2 regions of the Phyllobacterium sp. P30BS-XVII genome follow, and region 1 is predicted to be linked to the other one. Evidence: predicted binding sites of a transcription regulator. Region 1 holds the regulator's gene; the other holds the start of a gene.
What was found. The regulator LexA, encoded in region 1, represses DNA repair genes until DNA is damaged. The targets are predictions, from matches to a motif close to TGTTCNNNNTGTGTTCNG.
Positions count from the first base shown of each region.

Region 2: FHW17_RS12090 (2'-5' RNA ligase family protein) is a predicted target of LexA. The motif match lies at 1,736-1,753, and genes of this name have one in related genera.

Region 1 is NZ_JACGXO010000006.1:195,651-199,067, reverse strand. Features, by position in the region: gene FHW17_RS17735 (ComEC/Rec2 family competence protein) at 1-1,522, shown strand, start outside; gene lexA (transcriptional repressor LexA) at 1,516-2,235, opposite strand; gene FHW17_RS17725 (substrate-binding domain-containing protein) at 2,459-3,417, opposite strand, start outside.
Region 2 is NZ_JACGXO010000003.1:589,129-592,545, reverse strand. Features, by position in the region: gene FHW17_RS12105 (MarR family transcriptional regulator) at 1-349, shown strand, start outside; gene FHW17_RS12100 (NAD(P)H-dependent oxidoreductase) at 367-981, opposite strand; gene FHW17_RS12095 (helix-turn-helix domain-containing protein) at 1,073-1,711, shown strand; gene FHW17_RS12090 (2'-5' RNA ligase family protein) at 1,845-2,435, shown strand; gene FHW17_RS12085 (cysteine synthase family protein) at 2,446-3,372, opposite strand.

The DNA of each region.
Region 1 (3,417 bases):
GCTCAGCGGTCTGTCGCATGTCCTGTCTATATCCGGGTTCCATATGGCGCTTGTTGCGGCGATCGTCATGGGGGCCTTGCGTGCCTCGCTGGCATTCTTCCCGGAATTCTCCGCGCGATATCCGATCAAGAAGTTCTCAGCCTTTGCCGCGCTGCTGGCCTGCGCATTTTATCTGCTGCTTTCTGGTCTCGATGTTGCTGCCCAGCGCAGCTTTGTCATGCTGGCGGTGATACTCATCGCCATGATCGCGGACCGCGCGGCACTGTCATTGCGCAATGTTGCATTGGCGGCACTCGTTACAATCGCCATCGCACCACACGAAATTCTGGGACCGAGTTTTCAGATGTCCTACTCCGCCACGGCAGCGCTGATCGCATTTTATGGCTGGTGGTCCCCACGCAGAGCATTGGGGAACAGCCGGCGCAAACGCCGCAATGGTTTGCTTTTGCAATTGCCGGACAGGATCGTCGATCATATCAATGGCATCGCCATGACGTCTTTGGTCGCCGGTTCAGCCAGTGCGATCTTTGCCGTCTATCATTTCAACAATACGGCACCACTTGGTTTGATCGGCAACGCACTGGCTCTGCCTGTCATATCCATCCTTGTCATGCCCTTCGCCGTTCTGGCGTTGCTGCTCATGCCTTTCGATATGGACTGGCTGCCCTTCCGTGTCATGGAGCGGGGGATTGAACTCTTCACCATCATTGCCAATCATGTCGCGGCCCTTTCGCCCAGCGGCCATCTTGGCCCAATGCCGCAAATGAGCCTGCTGCTCCTGAGTGCGGGATTGATTGTCCTCTTGTTCCTGTCGTCGTGGCTGCGCCTGTGCAGCCTGCCACTATTGGCCGTCGGCGCGCTCGTCATGCTGCGCGCCATATCGCCGGATATTGTCATATCGGAGGATGGCAGACTGGTCGGACTGCGCAATGGCGAAATACTGATGATCAATCGGCCGCAAGGCGGCGCATTCATCCTGAACAATTGGCAGCAGGGTTATGGGCTTGCGCAGATTATCAAACCCGCCAAGGCCAATGCGCAAGCTACAGACGGAATGTTTGAATGCGCGGACAAGCTTTGTACGGCGCGCGAACCGGGAGGGCTTATCATCGCCTATACGGATAAAGCTGCATACAGGGACGCAGCCTGTAGTGAAGGAAATATTGTCGTTCTGGCCTTTGCGGGAAGGGATGTCAGCTGTAGCAATCCCGGCACATTGGTTGGTACATTGCACGATCTTGCTTTGAATGGCGCCGCGGAAATCCGCTTGGACCCGGTCACACAGGGGCCGGTCACACAGGGGTATGGGGAAGCAATGAATGCTTCCAGGATCGAACAAGCATTGGATCAAAGGTTGATCTCAGCCAGCCTGACCTATGCCATTGGGCCGCCAGACCGGCCATGGAACACTTACCGCGTTCACTCAAGAGCGGCACGCAACATGCCGGAACGTGTACATAAGCCAAAAACAAAAGCGAGCACCCCGAACAGCGATGAACGGGATGCCGGTCTGGATCAATAACGCCTGATAAGTCCGACGAGTTTACCCTGTACCTGCACGCGATCCGGTCCAAAAATCCGCGTTTCATAGGCAGGATTAGCCGCTTCAAGGGCAATCGATGCTCCCTTGCGGCGGAAACGCTTAAGGGTTGCCTCTTCATCATCAACAAGAGCCACGATGATTTCACCGGGATTGGCCGTATCGCCGCGCTTGATGACGACGGTATCGCCATCAAAAATACCCGCCTCGATCATCGAGTCGCCTTTAACTTCCAGCGCGTAATGCTCGCCGCTGCCGATCATATCCGGCGGAAGGCTCAGCATATGGGTCTGGTTCTGGATGGCGGAGATGGGCACACCCGCAGCGATCCGGCCCATGACGGGAATGCTGACATTGGCAGGCATGTCCATGTCGTTGGAAGCGCGCGGCTGCGGCTTTGGCGGTGCAACATTGCGCCCGAGACTGCCCTCGATGACGCTTGGCTCGAACTTTCTCTGGGCGTTGAGCCCCGGAGCAATGGAGTCCGGCAGGCGCAGGACTTCCAGCGCGCGTGCCCTGTTGGCAAGCCGGCGAATGAAGCCGCGTTCTTCGAGCGCAGTGATCAACCGGTGAATGCCGGATTTGGAAGCCAGATCCAGCGCATCCTTCATTTCGTCGAAGGATGGCGGGATACCCGTCTCCTTCAGACGCTCATGAATGAAGAGAAGAAGTTCATGTTGTTTACGCGTGAGCATCGGCGATCCTTTAGCAGGGAATCGGAAAAACAAAACCAGAACAAACACTATCTGTTCCAGCATTGTTCTACAAGTGCTTAATATTCCGTTGCGACTGTACTCGAAGCGTCAATACTAGCTGTATGGTGATGAAAATGGCTGAATCGAAGGCGCTTTTTGATCGATCACCAATCGGATATCACAGTATTACGACATCAATTACCCGAATCGCTAAACGCTCGCTTCAACGCCGCGGAGCGATGGGTGGTCCGCTTGACTGGCGCAGGACAAGCTCGACGGGCCATATCTCGTGGATGTTTTCAACTGGCTCGCCATCCAGCACCCGCACCAGCAGTTCAGCAATGCGCGAACCGGCGGAGCGGATCGAGGAGCGGGTTGTCGTCATGGCCGGGACCATGTTGCTGGCGTTGAGATAGGGAAAAACGTCATCATGGGCGATGACAGAGACCTCCTTGCCCAATTCATAACCCCTGGAGCGAATGGCGCGGAAGACGCCAAGCGCCGTCATCATGGAACCGGCAAGGATAGCCGTCGGATGCGGAGTGTAGGATAAAAGCCGCTGCGCCTCATGAAAACCCGTTTCATCGGAAAAGCGCTCATGCACGATGAAACGCGGATCAATGGGAAGGCCCCGTTCCACCAGCGCTTCGCGATATCCCATTTCACGGTGCTCTGAGAATGTGTGCCCCTTGAGACCGTCGATCATCGCGACATGGCGGTGCCCTAGATCAAGCAGATGCGACGTTGCCTGCCTGAATGCACCGGCATTGTCGATATCGAGCCAGGCATGCGGCGCTGTGATATTGGTGCGTCCATGCAGCACAAAGGGAAATTTCGCCTCGGTGAGCATGGCAACCCGTTCATCCATCAGGGTAGGGCCGGTTACGATAATGCCATCGACGCGCTTGCTGGAAATCAGCCGCCTGTAGGCTGCCAGTTCATCATTGTTGATGCTCGGGCTCATCAGCAGGTCCATTTCATGCAGTGAAAGCTGCTCGGCCAGACCGGAGAAAAACTCGCTTGTGTGCGGGCCAAAACGTTCACTGCGATCGCGCGGCATCAAAATGCCGATAGCACCGATGCGACCAATGGCAAGGCGGCGCGCATTGGCATTGGCACTGTAACCGAATTTGAGCGCGGCCTCGCTGACGCGCTCACGGGTTGCCTTGTTAACCTCAGGAT
Region 2 (3,417 bases), on a different contig from region 1:
TGCGCAAGCGGGATTGCAGCCCGGCGAGTTCGATGTGCTGGCAACCTTGAGGCGCTCCGGCGAGCCATATCTGCTCTCGCCGACCCGGCTTTATGAAGCGGCGATGATCTCATCAGGCGGCATGACCAATCGTCTTGATCGGCTGGAGCGTGCCGGATTTGTCGAGCGTCGCCCCGATCCCGGCGACCGCCGCGGCAAACTGATTGCACTCACCGATGCCGGTAAACGCGTGATTGACGAGACGATTGGCCGTCATGTAGCAAATGAGGAGCGGATACTGTCGGCGCTGACACAAGACGAACAGCAAACGCTCAACACTTTGCTCCGCAAACTGATCGCCGCGCTCTGACGGGGGCGGATCGCAAGCTATGCCGCCTTGTTTGCTTCACCTTGCCCGCCTGCGTTGAAGAGATCGCGTCCGATATCTCTTGCCTTTGCGAGGAACGGCGCCGTATCACGGATCTCGGAATCAAACAGGAGTTCCGACGTTACGACGCGAGCGCCGCAATAATCGAATATCCCATGGTCAATCTGCGTCTTCATGGCAGTCAGATAGTTGTGCCGCGTATACATCTCCTCATCAGCGCCACCAATGCCAATGAGATGGACTTTGAGGTGATGGAGCTTTTTTGCCGAACCGGTATCCGGGCTGAAATCAAAAGCCCAGCCATTGGAAAATACGCGGTCGATCCATCCTTTGAGCAGACCCGGCATGGACCACCAATAAACGGGGAACACCAGCACCAGCGTATCGGCACGGTCGATCCTTGCCTGTTCGGCGACAACATCGGCAGGCGGCGTTGCCTGTGTACGATGCACTGCGAGGTCGGCCGCTGAATATCTGGGATCAAAAGCTTCTGCTGAGAGATCGGCGATTTCAAAGGTGTGACTGGACAGAGACAGACCTTCGGCAACCTGCGCCGCGATGCTATGGCTGAGTGAGGTAGGCTCGGGGTGCGCAACAACGATGAGTGCATGCATGACGAAACTCCTGTAGAGGATTGCAGGTGGGTGGCTTACGCTATATACTTTTAGTAAGCTACTAAAGGTAAGTTACTTTTGGTATATAAGCATGTCAAGCGTTGAAACAAGAGACGACGATCCCAGTCCGCAGCCGCGTCGCCGGCTATCGCGCGAGGAGCGGCAGCGCCAGCTTCTGGATGTTGCGTGGCGGATCATCCGTGAGGAGGGGACGGAAGCCCTGACGCTCGGACGGCTTGCCGAGCAGTCCGATGTCACCAAGCCTGTCGTTTATGACCATTTCGGCACACGGGGCGGGTTGCTCGCCGTACTCTATCAGGAATTCGATACCCGGCAGGCCACCACTATGGATGCCGCGCTTGCCGCAAGCGGGCCGACCCTGAAAGAGAGGGCCGATGTCATTGCATCGTGCTATGTGGACTGTGTACTGGTTCAGGGACGCGAGATCCCGGGCATTATCGCAGCGCTGGCCGGTTCGCCTGAACTGGAAAAAATGAAGCGCGAATATGAAACTGTCTTTATCGAAAAGTGCCGGGTGCTCCTCGCACCATTCGCCGCATCGGGCACAATTTCAACCGCCGGTCTTTGGGCAATGCTGGGTGCTGCCGAAGCCTTGTCGGACGCGGCGGCGACAGGTGAAATAACGCCGGTAGAGGCGCAGGACGAACTCTATGAAACAATTGTTGCGATGGTGCGCAGAGGCACGCGCGACGCGGCAGCGCCTCGCTGATTTTTTCTGAAATCTCTTGAATATTGTTCACTATTTGTTCTAGTGTGGCCGATCGAAAATGCAGGAGGCATTTCAGCGGGCATGCCGGAGCATTTCGGCGAACATGCCTGGGCATTTCGGGAGGTGTGAGCAGATGCAAGGCGAATTGAACCTGGGCGACAACTGGCCCAATAGACCCAAGCGACCCAATTTACAGGAACGGTTGTTCTTTGGCATCATGCCAAATGTCGATGTGGGCGATATTGTCGACGTCTGCCGCGCGGGCATTATCAACGATTTCCAGCTGGTGCGAAGCAGTCTTATCGGGACAGAACGTTACCACATCTCTTTGCGTGCTCTGGGCGATTTCAAACGTCTGCCCAGCTCGATCGTCTTTGCAGCAAAGCGGGCAGGGGACGCGGTATCCGTGCCGCCCTTTGAGGTCACATTTCCGTCTCTTAGAAGTTTTGAAGTAAAGGGACGGCGCAATCAGCCGCTGGTGCTCATCGGCGAAGGAAATGGCCTGACACAGCTTTATACGGTGCTTGGCTCTTGCCTTATCCGCAATGGTCTGCCAGGCAGACTTGGCGAATTCACCCCGCATTTGACCTTGCTCTACAGCCCGAAGCGGATCGCTGAGCAGCCCATCGAGCCCATCCGCTTCACTGTCCGCGAGTTTGCGCTGATCCACAGCAAACGCGGGCTTTCTGAGTATGACATACTAAAGCGGTGGACCTTGCATTAAGGCGCTGCTTCTAGTGTTTGCTCAGATATTTCATTCCCGTATCGCACATAATGGTAACGATGGTTGCGCCGGGGGAAAGGTTCTCGGCCAGCCGCAGCGCAGCGACGACATTGGCTCCCGTGGATGTACCCGCAAAAAGCCCCTCTTCACGCGCCAGTCGTAATGTCATGTCGGCGGCCTCCGCCGTTGATACCTGCTCTATCCCGTCGGCTATATCGTTTTGCCAAAGGGGAACAATGTAGCCCGCGCCAATCCCGTCGATTTTGTGGGCTCCGGTTTTCCCGCCTGACAGGACGGGGGATTCTGCCGGTTCCACCGCAATAATTCTGGTGCGTTCATTGTGGCGGCGCAAGGCTTCGCCAACGCCGCACAGCGATGCGGCGGTGCCGACACTTTGAACAAAGCCGTCAATCGGCCCGTTGGCCTGTGCGCAGATTTCCTCTGCCATGGCGTGGTATGCGGTCAGCTGATCCCGGTTGTTCATCTGGTCTGTCCAGAAGCTGCCGGGAGTTGCTTCCGCAATGATCCGCGCGGCTTCAATCATGTCACGGGTCAGCTTTTCCGTCATGCGGCCGCTTTCGCTGGGCAGGATTTGCAATCTGGCACCGAGCATTTTCATGTGATCCAGCTTTTCGCGGGCAAAGGCATCTGACGTAACGATATGCAACGGATATCCCTTGACCGCACAGACGAGGGATAGGGAAACGCCCGTGCTGCCGCCTGTGTATTCGACCACGCAGCCATTCGCGATAAGACGCCCATCCGCCTCCGCCGCCTCGATCATGGCAAGCGCCATGCGGTCTTTCATGCTGCCGGTCGGGTTTTCACTCTCAAGTTTGAGCAGGATGCGCGAACCGTTTGCCGGGACGATGTTCCGCAGCGCCAGCAATGATGTATTGCCAATCGTGTGCAGGATATTCCGTTGAAAGTCGTTCATGCTGGCTATGCTCCGCGATCAATCAACGCCGATCTGGCAGCGCTG